Linked DNA regions of Variovorax paradoxus. Each later gene encodes a partner of the first gene's protein in a complex. Links are inferred from orthologs where the notes say so. Each region holds a gene or a part of one and is shown on either strand. Other genes may lie near its edges.

What was found.
Region 2: the proteins of L3V85_RS27240 (region 1) and dapF are in contact, whole or in part, in a solved structure (PDB 5YGU), measured with the Escherichia coli proteins. The link is inferred for Variovorax paradoxus from one-to-one orthologs.

What each region holds. Positions count from the first base shown.
Region 1 is NZ_CP091716.1:5,855,609-5,859,627, forward strand. Bases 1,292-4,019 are described here. They hold L3V85_RS27240 (RNA pyrophosphohydrolase), read left to right. Parts: upstream 1,292-2,186; coding sequence 2,187-2,852; downstream 2,853-4,019. Other genes in these bases: L3V85_RS27235 (proline--tRNA ligase), read right to left, coding at 1,292-2,051; L3V85_RS27245 (CNP1-like family protein), read left to right, coding at 2,803-3,393; proB (glutamate 5-kinase), read right to left, coding at 3,437-4,019. Outside these bases: L3V85_RS27230 (lytic transglycosylase domain-containing protein), read right to left, coding at 1-309; more of L3V85_RS27235, read right to left, coding at 306-1,291. UniProt on the Escherichia coli protein: Master regulator of 5'-end-dependent mRNA decay.
Region 2 is NZ_CP091716.1:1,509,090-1,525,092, forward strand. Bases 7,710-10,596 are described here. They hold dapF (diaminopimelate epimerase), read left to right. Parts: upstream 7,710-8,654; coding sequence 8,655-9,539; downstream 9,540-10,596. Other genes in these bases: L3V85_RS07185 (alpha/beta fold hydrolase), read left to right, coding at 7,710-8,245; L3V85_RS07190 (GNAT family N-acetyltransferase), read left to right, coding at 8,260-8,574; L3V85_RS07200 (DUF484 family protein), read left to right, coding at 9,536-10,240; L3V85_RS07205 (YdcF family protein), read left to right, coding at 10,237-10,596. Also shown: L3V85_RS07145 (sigma-70 family RNA polymerase sigma factor), read left to right, coding at 70-594; L3V85_RS07150 (anti-sigma factor), read left to right, coding at 591-1,331; L3V85_RS07155 (LysR family transcriptional regulator), read right to left, coding at 1,361-2,272; L3V85_RS07160 (hydrolase), read left to right, coding at 2,445-3,098; L3V85_RS07165 (DUF1427 family protein), read left to right, coding at 3,116-3,409; L3V85_RS07170 (amidohydrolase), read left to right, coding at 3,505-5,400; L3V85_RS07175 (DoxX family protein), read left to right, coding at 5,409-5,807; L3V85_RS07180 (MFS transporter), read left to right, coding at 5,800-7,377; more of L3V85_RS07185, read left to right, coding at 7,424-7,709; more of L3V85_RS07205, read left to right, coding at 10,597-10,872; L3V85_RS07210 (tyrosine recombinase XerC), read left to right, coding at 10,847-11,863; L3V85_RS07215 (class I SAM-dependent rRNA methyltransferase), read left to right, coding at 11,883-13,097; L3V85_RS07220 (CobW family GTP-binding protein), read left to right, coding at 13,196-14,251; L3V85_RS07225 (DUF945 family protein), read right to left, coding at 14,386-15,348. UniProt on the Escherichia coli protein: Involved in the succinylase branch of the L-lysine biosynthesis and in the biosynthesis of the pentapeptide incorporated in the peptidoglycan moiety. Catalyzes the stereoinversion of LL-2,6-diaminopimelate (L,L-DAP) to meso-diaminopimelate (meso-DAP).

The DNA.
Region 1 (4,019 bases):
TTCATACCAGGCGGTCTGCAGGAATTCCTTGCGCGACGGCCAGTCGGGAATCTTCTTCTTGAGCCGTTCGCTCATTTCGCCGAGCCAGCGCAGGTAGACCAGCCGGGCCTCGGTGTTCGGGAACTCGGGCACCGGCGGCGCCTTGTTGTGGATGGCCGAACTCAGCGCTGTGCGCACCGAGTCGATCAGCGGCTCCTCGATCTGCGCGCCGGCCTGGGCGGTCCGGGGCAGCGACAACATCGTGAGGGCGCTCGCCGTCATGGCGCCGCCCAGGCAATGGCGTCGCGAGAGACCGCCCTCCAGGCTCATTTCGCGAGCTTGCCGGTGATGAATTCGGCGATGCCGGCGGCGGGCACCTTGGTGGCCGCGGTGTCGCGCCGGCCCTGGTATTCGAGCTGACCTTCCTTCAGGCCGCGGTCGGAGATGACCACGCGGTGCGGCACGCCGATGAGTTCCCAGTCGGCGAACATCGCGCCGGGGCGCTCGCCGCGGTCGTCGAGCAGCACGTCGACGCCCTTGGCGAGCAGCTCTTCATAGAGCGCTTCGGCCGCGACCTTGACCTCGGGGCTGCGGTCCATGCCGATCGGGCAGACCACCACGGTGAACGGCGCCAGCGCGTCGGGCCAGATGATGCCGCGCTCGTCGTGGTTCTGTTCGATGGCGGCGGCGGGCAGGCGCGTGATGCCGATGCCGTAGCAGCCCATCTCGAGGAATTGCGGCTTGCCGCCTTCGTCGAGGTAGGTGGCGTTCATGTCCTTGCTGTACTTGGTGCCGAGCACGAACACGTGGCCCACTTCGATGCCGCGCTCGATGGCCAGCACGCCCTTGCCGTCGGGCGAGGCGTCGCCGGCGACCACGTTGCGGATGTCGGCCACCAGGTCGGGCTCGGGCAGGTCGCGGCCCCAGTTGACGCCGGTCATGTGGAAGTCGACCTCGTTCGCACCGGTGATCCAGTCGGCCAGCACGGCGGCCTCGCGGTCGGCCACCAGCTTGACGGGCTTCTTGAGATTCAGCGGGCCCAGGTAGCCGGGCTTGCAGCCGAAGTGCTCGTCGATTTCAGCGAGGGTCGCAAAGCGGAAGCCCTGGTCCAGGCCGGGCAGCTTGCTGACCTTGATCTCGTTCATGTCGTGGTCGCCGCGCAGCAGCAGCAGCCAGACCTGCGAGCCCTTGGGATTGCCGGCCGCGTCGAGGATGTCGGTGGCCAGCACCAGCGACTTGATGGTGGTGGAAAGCGGCACGCCGAGCAGCTCGGCCACGTCGGCGCAGGTGCTCTTGCCGGGGGTCGGCGTCTTCTCGAGCGCCTTGGCGGCGGCGGGACGCGGGCCGGCCGGCGCGAGCGCCTCGGCCTTTTCCATGTTGGCGGCGTAGTCGCTGTCGGGGCAGTAGACGATGGCGTCTTCGCCGGTGGCGGCGATCACCTGGAATTCTTCGCTCAGGTCGCCGCCGATGGCGCCGCTGTCGGCCGCCACGGCGCGGTAGCGCAGACCGAAGCGGTCGAAGATGTTGCGGTAGGCCTGCGCCATGATCTGGTAGCTGGCCTTGGCCGCGTCGAGGTCGCGGTCGAAGCTGTAGGCGTCCTTCATGATGAATTCGCGCCCGCGCATCAGGCCGAAGCGCGGACGGCGCTCGTCACGGAACTTGGTCTGGATCTGATAGAAATTCTTCGGCAGCTGCTTGTAGCTGCGGATTTCCTGGCGCGCGATGTCAGTCACCACTTCTTCGCTGGTCGGCTGGATCACGAAGTCGCGGTCATGGCGGTCCTTGATGCGCAGCAGCTCGGGGCCCATCTTCTCAAAGCGGCCGGTCTCCTGCCAGAACTCGGCCGGCTGCACCACGGGCATCGTCATCTCGACGGCGCCGGCGCGGTTCATTTCCTCGCGCACGATGGCCTCGACCTTGCGGATCACGCGCAGCCCCATGGGCATGTAGGTGTAGATGCCCGTGCCGAGCTTCTTGATCATGCCGGCGCGCATCATGAGCCGGTGGCTCGCGACCTCTGCGTCAGCGGGCGCTTCCTTGAGGGTGGAGACAAAAAATCGGGAAGCTTTCATCGGGATCGCGGTGATGGAAACGGGAATGGAAGTGGGGAACTGCTCCCCCGGAGAGACCCTGAGAGCCTGCATCGCAGCTTGCCGAGGGCAACCCGGCATGCATAATCGACTCAGTTCAAAAATTGGGGTTTGATTATGCTCGACCGGGACGGCTTCAGGCCCAACGTCGGCATCATCCTGCTCAACCAGAGAAACCAGGTTTTCTGGGGCAAGCGCATACGCACGCATTCCTGGCAGTTTCCGCAAGGCGGCATAGACCGCGGCGAAAGTCCCGAGCAAGCCATGTTCCGGGAACTGCATGAGGAAGTGGGGCTCCATCCGGAGCATGTGCGCATCGTGGCCCGTACCCGCGACTGGTTGCGCTACGAGGTGCCGGATCGGTTCATCCGCCGTGACGCACGGGGCCACTACAAGGGCCAGAAACAAATCTGGTATTTGCTGCAACTCGTCGGCCACGATTGGGATCTCAACCTGCGTGCAACCGACCATCCCGAATTCGACGCCTGGCGCTGGCATGACTACTGGGTGCCGCTCGACGTCGTCGTCGAGTTCAAGCGCGGCGTCTACGAGATGGCGCTCACCGAGCTTGCTCGCTACCTGCCACGGCAGGATTTCCGCAACCGCTTCCTGCGCAGCAACGTGCGCGCCCGAGAATTCGAGCGCCATTCGCTGGACGCCGGCGCGCCGCCCGGACTGGACCTGCCGCCGGGCGGCAGCTTCGATCCGCATCCAGACATTCCTTCAGTGAGCGATGAACCTTCTGCCAACCACAACGCGCCCTTCCTTCCGACGCAACGCTGAACGCGCGCTCCTGCTCGCCTGCTTCGGCATCCTTGCCGGATGCGCCTCGGGCAACCACGATACCGACAACGCCGACTGGGCCCAGGCCGGCATGCCGCCGCCGCCCAAGCGCTCCGAGACAGACAGGGAGTGGGCCGAAACCGCCGTTCCGCCGCCCCCGGCGTTCAGCGAAAGCCGCTTGCTGCAAATCTCGATGCCGCCGTACATGAGCCTGCAGTTCGGCATCGACCCGAACACGATCGCCATCACCGGCGACGGCATCGTGCGCTACGTGGTGGTGGCGCACAACCGTTCCGGCGGCGCCGTCAACGCCTTCTACGAAGGCGTGCGCTGCTCGACCTCGGAGATGAAAAGCTACGCCCGCTACAACGAAGGCCGCTGGCACGAGAACGAAAAGCCCGAATGGAAGCGGTTCTACGACCTGAACTCCAGCTACACCAAGGCACTGGCCGGCCAGGCGCTGTGCCGGGGTAATGCGCCGCGCGCATCGGTCGGGGAAATGGTCCAGAACATCCGGAATCCGGTCCGGGAAGTGCAATAAGCAAAAACAAACGGGGCCCTGGGCCCCGTTTCAGTTTTCTGCCTCAGCTGGGCATCAGCACCATGTTGTCGCGGTGGACCATTTCAGGTTCCGCCACGTAGCCCAGCAGGCGCTCGAATTCGGACGAGGGCTTGCGGCAGAGCAAGCGCGCCTCCACGCTCGAATAGTTGGCCAGGCCCCGGGCCAGTTCGACGCCCTCGGCATCGCGCACTGCGATCACGTCGCCTCGCGAGAACTCGCCCGATACGGCCGTCATGCCGATCGGCAGCAGGCTCTTGCCCTCGGCCCTCACCTTGGCCGCCGCGCCGGCGTCGACGACGACAGCGCCGCGCAGCTGCAGGTGGTCAGCCATCCAGCGCTTGCGGGCCTGGTGTTTGGCGGTCTGCGCCACCAGCAGCGTCCCGATGGATTCGCCCTTCGCCAGGCGCAGCAGCGCATCGGCTTCTCGCCCCCAGGCAATGACGGTGGAAGCGCCTGAACCCGCGGCACGCTTGGCCGCAAGGATCTTGGTGATCATGCCGCCCTTGCCGATGCTCGACCCCGCGCCGCCGGCCATGGCCTCGAGGGCCGGATCGCCCGCCGCGGCCTCGTGCACGAACTTCGCTTCCAGATCTTTGCGCGGGTCG
Region 2 (16,003 bases), 4.3 Mb from region 1 along the record:
CGGCTCCACTACCATCGGGCCGTGCAGAACCCGCCACCCACCTCGCCCTTCGACTACGACGCCGCCCTCATGGCCTGCGCACGCGGCGACCGTCAGGCCCTGCAACAGCTCTACCAGCGCGAAAGCCGCTACCTGATGGGCGTGGCGCTGCGCATCGTGCGCCAGCGCCAGCAGGCCGAAGACGTGCTGCACGACGCCTTCATCAGCATCTGGCAGCGCGCGGAAACCTTCAATCCGGCGCGCGGCGAAGGCCGCGGCTGGATCTACAGCGTGGTGCGCAATGCCGCGCTGAACATGGTGCGCAGCGGCGCGCGCCAGGTCGACGTGAGCGAAGACGCGGCCGAGGCCATCGACGACCAGGCCGCGCTCGCGGCGTATGCCTCCGCCGCCGACCCGTTCGAGCTGCGCGCCGACCTCGGCAGGCTCGAAGGCTGCCTGGGCGGCCTGGAGCCGGCGCGGCGCGACTGCATCCTCTATGCGTATGTGGAAGGCTGCTCGCATGGCGAGATCGCCGAGCGGCTGCAGACGCCGCTGGGCACGGTCAAGGCCTGGATCCAGCGCGGCATGCGCGCGCTGCGGGAGTGCATGGCATGAGCGGCGGCGCGGCTTCTTCCAGTTTCGAAGACATCGACGCGCTGGCCGGCGAGTACGTGCTGGGCACGCTGTCGGCCGATGCACGCGCGGCTGTGGAGGCCCGCATGCGCGACGAGCCCGCGCTGCGCGATGCGGTGCAGGCATGGGAGGCGCGGCTGCTGCCGCTGGCTTCGCTCGCGGCGCCAGCCGATCCATCGCCCGCGCTGTGGTCGCGCATCGAGCGTACGCTGGGCAGTGCTGCTGCTGCCTCACCGAATGCCAGGAAGGCCGAGCCGGCGCGCGCATCGGGCTTCGCGAACTGGTGGAACAACCTGCAGCTCTGGCGCGGCCTGGCTGCCGGCGGCTTTGCAGCCGCGGCGCTGATGGTGGCGGTGCTCGTCACCCGGCCGCCGCCCACGCCGCAGTACATGGTGGTGCTGGTCGCTCCGCAGGACAAATCGCCGGGCTGGGTGATCCAGACCACGTCGTCCCGCCAGCTGAGCCTGGTGCCGCTGGGCACGATCGAGGTGCCGCCGCAGAAGACGCTGCAGTTCTGGACCAAGGCCGATCAGTGGCGCGGCCCGGTGTCGCTGGGGCTGGTCAAGCAGGGCCAGACGCTGCGCATTCCCATCGACAAGCTGCCGCCGCTGGAGCCGAACCAGCTGTTCGAGCTCACGCTGGAGCCCGAGAACGGCTCGCCCATCGACCGGCCGACCGGGCCGATCCAGTTCATCGGCCGCGCGGTCAAGGTGCTGTAGCGGCCCAGGGCTGACGCTCCTGCTCGCTGTCAGCCGGCCGAGCGCGGCAGCAGCGCCGGCACCAGCGTGCGGTTCATGCGCTCGCGCCACCAGCGCAGCGCCTGCCCCTGCGCGCCGGTTTTCCAGGCGAGCCAGAAGGCCTCGGGCGGGCGCGGTTCCTCGGTGGGCAGCTCGACCAGCGTGCCGCGCTTCAGCTCGCCCAGGATGCAGGCGCGCGGCAGGAAGCCGTGGCCCAGGCCCGCCACCTGGCAGGCGATCTTCGCGGGCATCGACGGCACGGTGATGCGCGGCTGGCCGGCCAGCAGGCCGACGGTGCGCTCCGACAGCGTGCGCGCGCTGTCGCCCACCACGATGGCGTTGCATTCCAGCAAGTCGCCGCGCTGCAGCGGCCGGCCCAGCCGCGTGAGCGGGTGCGAGGGCGCCACGCAGAACGCGAAGTCGAGGCTGCCCACGGTCACGGCTTGGTAACCGCCGCCGGCCGGGCCGTCGCCGGCGGCGATGACGATGTCGGCACGCCCTTCGCGCAGCGCCTCCCAGCTGCCGGTGAGCGCCTCGCAGCCGATGCGCAGCCGTGTGCCGCAGCGCAGGTCTTCGAAGGCGCGGATGTCGTCGATGAGCGCCTGCGTGGGAATGAGCGAGTCGTGCACCAGGCGCAGTTCCGATTCATATCCGGTGGCGATCTGCCGCATGCGCGATTCGAGGTCGCTCGCGGCGCCGAGCAGCCAGCGGCCTTCCTTGAGCATTTCTTCCCCGGCGGGCGTGAGCGTGACGCGCGGCCCGTTGCGCTCGAACAGCAGCATGCCGAGCTGTTCCTCGAGCTTGCCCACGGCATACGAGATGGTGGAGGGCACCTTGTTCAGGCGCGTGGCGGCGGCGGCGAAGGAGCCGTGGCGCGCGATGGCGTCGACGACCTCGATGGCTTCCAGGCTGAGTTTGAGCACGCGTCGGTCCTTGTCGAAAAATGAATGATCGAAAAATTCGATGATTGAGGGTGAAAAGTTTCGTCGATGACGGTGGGAGAGAACCCGATGATTCAGTCCGTGCCAAGGAGATTCCCTCCGAACGCAATTGTGAATTCAATCGAACGTCAACTCAACCCCAGGAGCTTTTCTCATGTCCATCAAAGCCACCCCCACCGCCGGCGCCAAGCTGCTCACGCCCACCGACCACACGCTGGTGATGATCGACTTCCAGTCGCAGATGGCCTTTGCCACGCACTCCATCGACGCCGTGAACCTGCGCAACAACGCCGCGCTGGTGGCGCAGGCGGCGGCCGGTTTCGGCGTGTCGACCATCCTCACGACGGTGGCTGAAAAAAGCTTCTCGGGCCCGATGTTCAGCGAGATCACCGACGCCTTTCCGGGCCAGAAAATGCTCGATCGCACCTCGATGAACACCTGGGAAGACGCCGCCGTGATCGATCGCGTGAACCAGATCGGCAAGCCGCGCATCGTGCTGGCTGGCTTGTGGACCAGCGTGTGCATCGTCGGCCCGGCGCTGTCGGCCCTGGACCAGGGCTTCGAGGTGTACGTGATCGCCGACGCCTGCGGTGACGTCTCGGCCGAGGCGCACAACCGCGCGATGGAGCGCATGGTGCAGGCCGGCGCGCAGCCGATGACCTCGCTGCAATACCTGCTCGAGCTGCAGCGCGACTGGGCCCGCGGCGAAACCTACGAGCTGACCACCGGCATCGCGAAGAAGGTGGGCGGCGCCTACGGCCTGGGCGTGACCTACGCCAAGACCATGTTCGGCGCGCACGAAGGCTGAAAGCCGGGGTGAACCAGATGAAGCCCTATGTCCTGTCGCTCGCGCTCGGCCTCCTGGTCGGCGTGATCTACGCACTCTTCCAGGTGCGCTCGCCGGCGCCGCCGGTCATCGCCCTGGTGGGGCTTCTGGGGATCCTGCTCGGCGAGCAGATCCCGCCGCTCATCAAGAGCGTGATCAAGCCCGACGCGGTGGCCACCTCGTGGCTGCACCACCAGGTGAAGCCGCATGTGTTCGGCGAGCTGCCGAAGTGCGCGCAGCCCACGCCGGCGAACACCGCCGAAGCCCCGTCTTCCGGCAGGCGCGACGCATGAACCCGTCCGCAGACTCCAGCCGCCGGCGCCTCCTCGGAGCGCTCGGCGCCACCCTCGCAGCCCCCGGCCTCGCGGTCGCCTCTTTCTCCGACACCATGACCACCAACACCGCAACCCCAGACCTGATCCTGCACAACGGTCGCTTCACCACGCTGGACCGCGCCAACCCGGTGGCCGACGCCGTGGCCATCAAGGACGGCCGCTTCACCCGCGTGGGCCGCGCCGAAGACGTGCTGCCGCTGGCCGGCGGCGCCACCCGCGTGATCGACCTGCAGGGCAAGCGCGTGCTGCCGGGGCTGATCGACAACCACCTGCACATCATCCGCGGCGGGCTCAACTTCAACCTGGAGCTGCGCTGGGACGGCGTGCGCAGCCTGGCCGACGCCATGGGCATGCTCAAGCGGCAGGTGGCCATCACTCCCGCGCCGCAGTGGGTGCGCGTGGTGGGCGGCTTCACCGAGCACCAGTTCGCGGAAAAGCGCCTGCCGACCATCGAGGAACTGAACGCGGTGGCGCCCGACACGCCGGTGTTCATCCTGCACCTGTACGACCGCGCGCTGCTCAACGGCGCCGCGCTGCGCGCCGTGGGCTACACCAAGGACACGCCCGCGCCTCCCGGCGGCGAGATCGTGCGCGACAGCGCCGGCAACCCCACGGGCCTGCTGCTGGCCAAGCCCAACGCAGCCATCCTCTACGCCACGCTGGCCAAGGGCCCGAAGCTGCCCTTCGACTACCAGCTCAATTCCACGCGCCACTTCATGCGCGAGCTCAACCGCCTGGGCGTGACCGGCGCCATCGACGCGGGCGGCGGCAACCAGAACTACCCCGACGACTACGAAGTGATCCAGAAGCTCGCCGACGACGGCCAGCTCACCATCCGCCTGGCCTACAACCTGTTCACGCAGAAGCCCAAGCAGGAAAAGGAAGACTTCCTCAACTGGACCGCCAACTCCAAGTACAAGCAGGGCGACGACTACTTCCGCCACAACGGCGCCGGCGAGATGCTGGTGTTTTCCGCCGCCGACTTCGAGGACTTCCGCCAGCCGCGCCCCGAGATGGCGCCCGAGATGGAAGGCGACCTGGAGGGCGTGGTGCGCATCCTGGCGCAGAACCGCTGGCCCTGGCGCATGCATGCCACCTACGACGAGACCATCAGCCGTTCGCTCGACGTGTTCGAGAAGGTCAACAAAGATACGCCGCTGGCCGGCCTGAACTGGTTCTTCGACCATGCCGAGACCATTACCGAGAAGTCGATGGACCGCATCGCCGCGCTGGGCGGCGGCGTGGCCGTGCAGCACCGCATGGCCTACCAGGGCGAATACTTCGTGGAGCGCTACGGCGCCGCCGCGGCCGAGGCCACGCCGCCGGTCAAGCGCATGCTGGAGCACGGCCTGAAGGTCTCGGCCGGCACCGACGCGACGCGGGTGGCCTCGTACAACCCATGGGTGTCGCTGTCGTGGCTGGTCACGGGCAAGACGGTGGGCGGCCTGCAGATCACGCCGCAGCGCAACCTGCTCGACCGCGAACAGGCGCTGCGCATGTGGACCGAGAACGTCACCTGGTTCTCGAACGAGGAGGGCAAGAAGGGCCGCATCCAGGCCGGCCAGCTCGCCGACCTCGTGGTGCCCGACCGCGACTTCTTCGCCTGCCCCGAATCGGACATTGCCGACACCACGGCGCTGCTCACGATGGTGGGCGGCAAGGTGGTCTACGGCGCCGGCGCCTTCGCCTCGCACGACGAGGGCTCGGTGCCTCCTGCCATGCCCGACTGGTCGCCCGCGCGCACCTTCGGCGGCTATGCCGGCTGGGCCGACAAGAAGGAAGGCGCGCCGCTGCAGAAGGTGATGCGCAACGCTGCTGCGTCCTGCGGCTGCGCCAACAACTGCAACGTGCACGGTCACAGCCACGCCACGGCCTGGAGCAGCAAGCTGCCCGTTGGCGACCTGAAGAGCTTCTGGGGCGCCCTCGGCTGCGCCTGCTGGGCGGTGTGAGGATGACGATGCGCTGGACAACCACACCCGCACTGCGCTGGATCGCCTTGCTGCTGCTGTGCGCGGCCTACCTGCAGGGCGGCCTGAACAAGGCGATGGACTTCGACGCGGCCCTGGCCGAGATGAACCACTTCGGCATGTCGCCGGCCGGCCCGCTGGCCGTGGCGGTCATCGTGCTGGAGCTGGGCGCCTCGGCGCTGATCCTCACGGGCCGGCTGCGCTGGCTCGGCGCGCTGGCGCTCGCCGGCTTCACGCTGATGGCGACCTTCGTGGCGCTGCGCTTCTGGCAGATGCCCGTCGGGCAGGAGCGCTTCATGGCGGCCAACTCCTTCTTCGAGCACCTGGGGCTGGTCGGCGGTTTCCTGCTGGTCGCCTGGCATGACCTGAAGGAGCGCGCCCATGTCTGAACAATCCACGCGCGGTGCCTTCGCGCCGCTGCGCCAGCCGGTGTTCGCGGTGCTCTGGGCCGCCACCGTGCTGGGCAATGTCGGCAGCTTCATGCGCGACGTGGCCAGCTCCTGGCTGGTGACCGACCTGTCGGCCAGCCCGACGGCGGTGGCGCTGATCCAGACGGCGGCCACGCTGCCGGTGTTCCTGCTCGCCATTCCGGCGGGCGTGCTGTCGGACATCCTCGACCGGCGGCGCTTCCTCATCTTCGTGCAACTGGTGCTGGCGGCGGTGAGCGGCACGCTGCTGGTGCTCTCGCACACCGGTGCGCTCACGGTCGAATACCTGATCGCGCTGACTTTCGTGGGCGGCATCGGCGCGGCGCTGATGGGGCCGACCTGGCAGTCCATCGTGCCGGAGCTGGTGCCGCGTGCCGACCTGAAGGGCGCGGTGGCGCTGAACTCGCTGGGCATCAACATTGCGCGTTCCATCGGGCCGGCGGCGGGCGGGCTGATCCTTGCGAGCTTCGGCGCGGCGGCCACCTACGGCGTCGACGTGCTGAGCTATGTGTTCGTGATCGCGGCGCTGCTGTGGTGGAAGCGCCCGGCGCCGGCGGACAGCGGGCTGTCGGAAAACTTCCTCGGTGCCTTCCGCGCCGGCCTGCGCTACACGCGTGCCAGCAAGGAGCTGCATGTGGTGCTGCTGCGCGCGGCGGTGTTCTTCCTGTTCGCCAGTTCGGTGTGGGCGCTGCTGCCGCTGGTGGCGCGCCAGATGCTGGGCGGCAGCGCGGGCTTCTACGGCGTGCTGCTCGGCGCGGTGGGTGCGGGCGCCATCGGCGGCGCGCTGGTGATGCCGCGCCTGCGCGCCCGGCTCGACGCCGACGGCATGCTGCTGCTGGCCGCGTTGCTCACGGCCGCCGTCATGGGCAGCCTGGTCTTCGCGCCGCCGAAGTGGCTGGCGGTGCTGCTGCTGTTGGTGCTGGGCCTGGGCTGGATCATTGCGCTGACCACGCTCAACGGCGTAGCCCAGTCGATCCTGCCGAACTGGGTGCGCGGACGCGGGCTGGCGGTGTACCTCACGGTGTTCAACGGCGCGATGGCGGCCGGCAGCCTGGGCTGGGGCCTGGTGGCGCAGCAGATCGGCGTGCCGGCCACGCTGGTGGCGGGAGCCGTGGGGCTTGTTGTGGTCGGGCTGGTGTTTCACCGGGTGCGGCTGCCGGCCGGCGAGGCCGACCTGCAGGCATCGAACCACTGGCCCGAGCCGCTGCTCGCCGAACCGGTGGCGCACGACCGCGGGCCGGTGATGATCCAGATCGAGTACCGCATCCGCAAGGACGACCGCCCGGCCTTCCTGCAGGCGATGAAGCGCCTGTCTCTTGAACGCCGCCGCGACGGCGCCTACGCTTGGGGCCTGCACGAGCACACGGTCGACGGGGAGCGGGTGATCGAGTGGTTCCTCGTCGAATCGTGGGCGGAGCATCTGCGCCAGCACCACCGGGTGTCGCAGGCCGACGCCGACCTGCAGGGCGAAGCGCTGCGCTTTCACATCGGGCCGGGCAAGCCCGAGGTGCATCACTTTCTTGCGATCTGATTTCCCTTCGTTCCTTCCTTCGTTCATTCACTCCACTGGAAAAACCATGACCACACTCACACTGCGCGACGGCACCGAGCTCTATTACAAGGACTGGGGCTCGGGTCAGCCCATTCTCTTCAGCCACGGTTGGCCGCTCAGCGCCGACATGTGGGACGCCCAGATGCTGTTCTTCGCCGAGCGCGGCTACCGCACCATCGCATTCGACCGCCGCGGCTTCGGCCGTTCGAGCCAGCCGTGGACAGGCTACGACTACGACACCTTCGCCGACGACATTTCCGAGCTGATCGAGAAGCTCGACCTCAAGGACGTGATCCTTGCGGGCTTCTCGATGGGCGGCGGCGACGTGACGCGCTACATCGCGCGCAAGGGCAGTGCGCGCGTGGCCAGGCTGGCGCTCATCAGCGCCGTGACGCCGCTGTTCATGAAGACGGCCGACCACCCCGTGGGCCCCGACGCCTCGCTGTTCGCAGGCATCCGCGCCGGGCTGGCGGCCGATCGTCCGCAGTTTCTCGACGACTTCAGCACGGTCTTCTACGGCACCAACCGCCCCGGTGCCAAGGTGTCGCAGGGCGTCTTCAAGCAGACGCTGCAGATTGCGCTGCAGGCCTCGATCAAGGCCACCATCGACTGCGTGACCGCGTTCTCGGAAACCGACTTCCGCCCCGACATGGCGAAGATCGACGTGCCCACGCTCGTGATCCACGGCGACGACGACCAGGTCGTGCCCTTCGAGGCCACCGGCAAGCTCGCGGCAGAAATGATCAAGGGCAGCCAGCTCAAGGTCTATGCCGGTGCGCCGCACGCCACCTGCAACACCCACGCCGATCAGGTCAATGCCGACCTGCTGGCGTTCATCCAGGCCTGATCGCTCCAATCTTCATGACCACGCTTCCTTCCTCCGGCGTCCAGGACAATCCGTCGAAGCACCGTTTCGAGTTCGCATCGCAAGGCGAACGCGCGGTCGCGATCTACACCCTGGCGGGCGATGTCATCACTTTCGTCCACACCCTGGTGCCCGAGGCGCTGCAAGGGCAGGGCGTCGCCAGGCAACTCGTGCTCGCGGGCCTGGCCTCGGCGCGCGAGCGGGGCCTGCGCGTCGTTCCCCAGTGCCCCGTGTTCGCCGCCTACATGCGCGCGCACCCCGAGACGCACGACCTGCTGGCCGACGAAGGCCGCGCGCTGCTGGGCCTCTGAGGCTGCCGGCACATCGCCCCTGGCGACCGGCGGATGGGCCCGCGGTCGTCAGGGGCGGTGCCGGTGGCGATAATCCTGCAATGCGAATCCGCTTTACCAAGATGCAGGGAGCCGGCAACGATTTCGTCGTGCTGGACGAAACGCGCGGCACGCTGGGCCTCAGCGCCGCGCAATACCGCTTTCTGGCCGACCGCCATTTCGGCGTCGGCGCCGACCAGATCCTCACCGTGCGGCCTTCGCCGGCCGAGGGGGTCGATTTCCAATACGTGATCCACAACGCCGACGGCGGCGAAGTGGAGCAGTGCGGCAACGGCGCGCGCTGCTTCATGCGCTTTGTCAGCGAACACAAGCTGACCGACAAGACCGAAGTGCGCGTGCAGACGCTGGCCGGCGTGATCGCGCCGCGCATGGGCGCCGACGGCCGCGTGACCGTCGACATGGGCGCCCCGGTCTTCGAGACCGAGCGCGTGCCCTTCGACACCGCCGGGCTCGATCCGCAGCCCGAGGGGGCGTGGCAGAAATGGCACCTCGCGCTCGGCACGCGCGCCGGCAGCGCTATCGTTTCGGTAGCGGTGCTGTCGATGGGCAACCCGCACGCGGTGCAGGTGGTCGACAACGTCGATACCGCCCCCGTGGCCGAGCAGGGCCCGCAGATCGAGCACCACCCGCGTTTTCCGCAGCGGGTGAACGCGGGCTTCATGCAGGTTGTCGACCGCACGCACATCAAGCTGCGCGTGTTCGAGCGCGGCGCCGGCGAAACGCTGGCCTGCGGCACCGGCGCCTGCGCGGCGGTGGTGGCGGGCATTCGCCTGGGGCTGCTGGAGCGCCGGGTCGACGTGCAGACGCACGGCGGCGTCCTCACGATCGAATGGCAGGGCGAGGGCCAGCCGGTGCTGATGACCGGGCCGGCCACCACGGTGTTCGAGGGCGACATCGAAGTACCCGACACGGTGGATCTGCCATGACCGCTTTCACGAACAACAACGACGCCAACAACGCCATGAACCCGATCACCGAAGACGACATCGCCAACTACCTGGCGAACACGCCCGACTTCTTCGAGCGCCATGCCCAGCTGCTGGCGCAGGTGCAGCTCACCAGCCCGCACGGCAGCCGCGCCGTGAGCCTGCAGGAGCGCCAGGCCGAGATGCTGCGCGAAAAAATCAAGGCGCTGGAGCATCGCCTGATGGACATGGTGCGCCACGGCACCGAGAACGTCGTCATCGCAGACCGCCTGCAGCGCTGGACCAGCGGCCTTTTGACCACGCGCGACCCGCGCAGCCTGCCGTACCGCATCGCGGTCGACCTGCAGTCGCTGTTCCTGGTGCCGCAGACGGCCATCAAGGTGTGGGACTGCAGCAGCGAATACCTCAACGAGGCCTATGCCCAGTGGGTGAGCGACGACGTGAAGGCGCTGGCCACCTCGCTGACCTCGCCGTACTGCGGCCTGAACTCGGGCTTCGAGGCGGCGAGCTGGCTGCCGGAGCCGCAGTCGGCCATGTCGATCGCGCTGATTCCGCTGCGCCCCGACGCCGAGTCGCCGGCCTTCGGCATGCTGGTGCTGGCGTCGCCCGACGCGCAGCGCTTCAACGCCGAGATGGGCACCGACTTCCTCGAGCGCATCGCCGAGCTGGCGTCGGGCGGGCTGTCGCGGCTGCGTCCTTGAGCCGCCCGCGCTGGCTGCGGCGGCCCTGGCAGGTCCTGCTGTTCGGTGGGCTGCTGGCCGGTGTGCTGGCCTACGCGGCCATCGGCGCATTCATCTGGCGGCATGCCGAAGCGTTGCTGGCGAACCCGCCGCAGCATGCGGCCGATGCCGCCCTGGTGCTCGGCAGCCGCGCCTATCTGGACGGCAAGCCGCACCCCTGCCTGTCGGGGCGGGTCGACACGGCGGTGGCAATGGCCAAAACCGGCCTCGTGAAGCAGCTCGCCTTCTCGGGCGGCGTGGATTCCGAAGACGGCCGCACCGAAGCCATCGCGATGCGCGAGCGCGCCCAGGCCGATGGCTACGCCGGGCCGATGCTGCTGGAGCAGGCTTCCACTTCCACCCGGCTGAATCTTTCGCTGTCGCGCCCGCTGCTGGAAGCGGCCGGCGTGCGCAGCGTGGTCATCGTGTCGGAGCCGTTCCACATGTGGCGCATCGAGCGCCTGGTGAAGATGAGCGGCTTCGACCGCCGCTTCGACGTGCAGTACGCGGCGGCGCCCACCTCCTGCTGGAACGCGCTGGGGCCGTTTTCGAAGGGCGCGTTGCGCGAGCCGGCGGCCATCGTGAACAATGTCTTCCGTGGCTTCCTCTTCTGAGCCTTCCGGGCCCGCGACGCCGGCCGTTTCCGCAGCCTCCGGCTGGGTCGAAAAATACCTCGAGCATGTGCGCGTCGAGCGCCGGCTCGCGGCGCGCACGGTCGAGCTTTACGCTTTTCACCTGAAGTCGCTGACCGACCATGCCGCCGAGGCGAAGCTGTCGCTGGACCATGTGCAGACCGCCCACATCCGCCGCTGGATGGCGCAGCTGCACGCCGCCGGGCGCGAGCCGCGCGGCATTGCGCTGGTGCTGTCGTGCTGGCGCAGCTTCTATCGCTGGCTGGGCCATGAAGGGCTGGTCGGCTTCAACCCGGTGCAGGACGTGCATGCGCCCAAGGCCGGCAAGCCCTTGCCCAAGGCGCTGGGCGTGGACGACGCGGTGCGCCTGGCCGAGCTCTACGACCCCGAGGCCGACCCCTGGACCGAGGCGCGCGACAGCGCCATCGTCGAAATGCTCTACGGCTGCGGCCTGCGCGTGAGCGAGCTCACGGGGCTCGACGCCCAGGCGAGCAGCAGCGCGCGGGGCTGGGTCGACCTCGACGCGGGCGACGCCAACGTGCTCGGCAAGGGCAGCAAGCGCCGCATCGTGCCGATGGGCAGCAAGGCGTCCGAGGCGGTGCGCGACTGGCTCGCGGTGCGCGGCGACTGCGCCGCGCTGGCCACCTCGCACCTGCGCGACCCGCGGGCGGCGGCCGCGCTCTTCATCAGCGCCAAGGGCGTGCGGATGTCGTCGCAGGCGGTGTGGAAGCTGCTGCGCGAGCGCAGCCTCAAGGCCGGCCTCGCGGCGCCGGTGCATCCGCACATGCTGCGGCACTCCTTCGCGAGCCATGTGCTGCAGTCCAGCAGCGACCTGCGCGCGGTGCAGGAGCTGCTGGGCCACGCCAGCATCTCGACCACGCAGGTCTATACGCGGCTGGATTTCCAGCACCTGGCCAAGGTGTACGACGCGGCGCATCCGCGTGCGAAGGCCAAGCCAGAGAACGACAAATAAGTAAAGCAAGCAACCAACAATGAAAACCCTTCGCCTCAAACCCGGCAAAGAGCGCTCGATGCAGCGCCGCCACCCCTGGGTCTTCGAATCCGCCATCGCGCGCGGCGGTGCCGACTCCGGCGAAACGGTGCGCGTCGAGTCGCACGACGGGGCTTTCCTGGCATGGGCCGCCTTCAGCCCGGCCTCGAAGATCCGGGCACGGGCCTGGAGTTTTGTCGAAACGCAGCGCATCGATGCTGCGTTCCTCGCATCGGTGTGCGCCCGCGCGGTGGCCGCGCGCGGCCTGTTCGACCTGCAGAGCGACGGCGTGCGAGTGGTGCACGGCGAGGCCGACGGCCTGCCGGGGCTGATCGTCGACCGCTATGGCGACACGCTGGTGGCGCAGTTTCTTTCGGCCGGTGTCGAGCGCTGGAAAGACGTGCTGGCCGACGCGCTGCTCAAGGCCACGGGCCTCGCCAAGCTCTACGAGCGCTCCGACGCGAGCGGCCGCGAGCGCGAGGGCCTGAAGCCCGTCACCGGCTGGCTGCGTGGCGACGGGCCGACCGAAATCGTCATTCGCGAGCACGGCTGGAAGCTGTCGCTCGACATCGCGACCGGTCACAAGACCGGCTTCTACCTCGACCAACGCGACAGCCGCCAGCGCTTTGCCGAGCTGGCGCAGCACCGGCGCTTCCGGCGCGTGCTGAATTGCTTCTGCTACACGGGCGGCTTCACGGTCGCGGCGCTCGCGGGTCTGAAGGCCGCCAACGCGCTGCAGGGCGCGCAACTGGTGTCGGTCGATTCGTCGCTGCCGGCGCTGGAGCGCGCGCGCGGCCACCTGGCGCTGAACGGCTTCGAGGGGCAGGGCATAGAGGCCGAATTCCTCGACGCCAACGTGAACACGGTGCTGCGCGAGTTCATCGACCAGGGGCGCACCTTCGACGCCATCGTGCTCGATCCGCCCAAGTTCGCGCCCACGGCGGCGCATGCCGAGCGCGCGGCGCGGGCCTACAAGGACATCAACCGCCTCGCGCTCAAGCTGCTGGAGCCGGGCGGGGTGCTGCTCACTTTCTCGTGCTCGGGCGGCATCAGCGCCGACCTGTTCCACAAGATCGTGGCCTCGGCCGGGATCGACGCCGGCGTGGACGGCTACATCGCCGAGCGGCTGGGCGCGGCGCCCGACCACCCGATGACCATCGAGTTCCCGGAAGGGGAGTACCTGAAGGGCCTGGTGGTGGTCCGGAAACCGGCTTGACCCTGCCGGCAACGCAACTCAGTGGCATTGGCTAAACTGCCGGCCAAGTCTTTTTTCGCCCCTTTTTTCCTGTTTTCCGCTTCCGGAGCACTCCCCACATGGCCCTCATTCCCGCGACCATCCTCACCGGCTTTCTCGGCTCGGGCAAAACCACGCTGCTCAAGCGCATCCTGACCGAGGCCCACGGCCAGAAGATCGCGGTCATCGAGAACGAGTTCGGCGAGGAGAACATCGACAGCGACATCCTTGTCACGGAGTCGAAGGAGCAGATCGTGCAGATGAGCAACGGCTGCGTCTGCTGCACCATCCGCGAAGACCTGCGCGAGGCGCTGCAACTGCTGGCCGCCAAGAAGCGCCAGGGCCTGCTGGACTTCGACCGCGTGGTGATCGAGACCACGGGTCTTGCCGACCCGGGCCCGGTGGCGCAGACCTTCTTCATGGACGACGAGATCGCAGAGAGCTACCTGCTCGACTCGATCCTCACGCTGGTGGACGCCAAGCACGCGCCGCAGCAGCTCAACGACCGCCAGGAAGCGCGCCGCCAGGTGGGCTTTGCCGACCAGATCTTCATCAGCAAGAGCGAGCTGGTGTCGGCCGAGGAGACCGAGGCGCTGATTCACCGCCTGAAGCACATGAACCCGCGCGCGCCGCAGCAGAAGGCGCATTTCGGCGACGTGCCGCTGAAAGACATCTTCGACCTGCGCGGCTTCAACCTGAACGCCAAGCTGGACATCGACCCCGACTTCCTCAAGGAAGACGACCACGACCATCACGACCATGACCACGCGCATGGCGAGCACTGCGACCACCCCTCGCACAAGCACGAAGGCGGCCACGGCCACCATCACCACACGGACGACGACGTCAAGAGCTTCGTCTACAAGGCCGACCGCGCCTTCGACCCGGCCAAGCTGGAAGACTTCCTGGGCGCGATCGTCAACATCTACGGCCCGCGCATGCTGCGCTACAAGGGCGTGCTGAACATGAAGGGCACCGAGCGCAAGGTGATCTTCCAGGGCGTGCACCAGCTCATGGGCAGCGACCTGGGCCCGGAATGGGGCAAGGACGAAGCGCGCCAGAGCCGCATGGTGTTCATCGGCATCGAGCTGCCGCGCGAAATTCTGGAGCAGGGCCTGGAGCAGTGCCTGGTCTGAGTCCCTGACTTGCTCTTTCCCCCGCTGGGGGAAGGTCGGGATGGGGGCAGGCCTGCGAACAGGCGCCATGCTTTTCGGGAGGCCGTCGTGCCCCCACCCCGCCCTCCCCCAGCGGGGGAGGGAGACATACCCTGCTACTTGCCCAGCCCGCCCAGCGGCTTGCCGTTGACCTTCAGGTTGCCGTCGCTGAACTCGACCTGAGCGGTCACGTCGTCGCCGTCGCGCTTCACGAAGCCGCTCTGCTCGCCTTGGGTGACCAGCAGCGCCACCGTTTCGGGCGGGGGCGTCTGGCCGCTCTCGGCGCCGGTTTCGGCCAGTTTCTCGAGCCATTGCATCGGCAGGCGTGCATTGGCCTTGAGCACGCCGCGCTTGAGCAGCAGCGCGGTGCCGGGCGACTGCAGGTCTTCGTCGGTCACGCCGGCCATGCTGACCGAGTAGCTGAGTTCGGCGCGCTTGCCGTCGATCTCGACCAGCATCTTGTCGATGCCGGCTTCGGGGCCGTACTTGGCCATGGCCTTGAGGTCCGGCGCGAGCTGGTCGGCCAGGGCGCTCATGGCGGCCTGGGAGGCCTTGCTGCCGCCCTTGCCGCAGCCGTTGGCGGCGCTGGACTGGATCCAGGCGTCGGCCAGCTTCTTGTAGCCGGCGGCATGGATGCGGCGGGCGCCGCTGGTCAGCTCGAACTTGTCGATCTTGGTGGCGCCGATCTTGCCGGCGCCCTTGAGGGTGCCTTCGGACGCGTAGAGGCCGTCCTTGATGCTGGCACCGCCCACCAGGTCGATGCCCTGCAGCAGCACGGTCGGCAGCGGCTTGCGCGGCGTGTCGTCGTCGCCCGCGCTCGCGCCCAGGCCCTTGGGGGCGGCGAATTCCAGCGTGTCGAGGCGGCCTTCGGTCTTGCCAGTGGCCAGGAACCAGCCGGCGCTGCTGTCCATGTCGGCCTTGGCCGTGAGCTTGCCCATCTTCATGGTCAGGCCGGTGCGGGTGTCGTTGAGGTCGAAGCCGGGCATCGTCAGGTCGTAGCGCACCTGGGTGCGCGCGGCGTTCACGTCCATGCGCAGCTGCGCGCCCTGCCATGTCATCTGGCCCCCCGAGTTCGACACCAAACCGCCGTTTTCCGATGTTTTCGCGGACCGGTGCCATATGAATCAAGCACTTAGCTGAGGCGTTTTGATTTTTATGTAGTGGCAATGTTTTATTGCTGATGTGTTGGCAATTGCCCGTATTTTTTTGCTACACTTCTTCTATGTTCATCAAGCTCACCCGCTCAGGCGGCCACACCTACGCCCAGTTGGTGGAGTCCTTCCGAGACGAACACGGCAAACCCCGCCAGCGCACGCTGGCCACCATCGGGCGGGTGGACGAAACAGATGGACAAGTCGACTCACTGCTGGGCGGTCTGCTTCGCGCCAAGGGTCGCTCACTGAGTGAGACATCCGTTCCCCAGGTGCGTTTTGAATCCGCACTGGCCCTGGGCGATGTCTGGGCGCTGGATCAACTCTGGCACGAGTTGGGTTTCGATGGCTTGGCTGCTGTCTTTCGCCGCGCACGCTTTACCAACCCCATCGAGCATGCCCTGCGGGTGATGGTCTTTAACCGGCTGTGCGACCCCGACTCCAAGCTCGGGTGCTGCGCTGGCTGCAAACCGTCAGCATGCCGGGTATCGATGCAGAGGCACTCACCCACCAGCAACTGCTGCGCAGCATGGATGCGCTCATGGACCACCAGGACGCGGTGGATGAATGCGTGGCGGGCCTT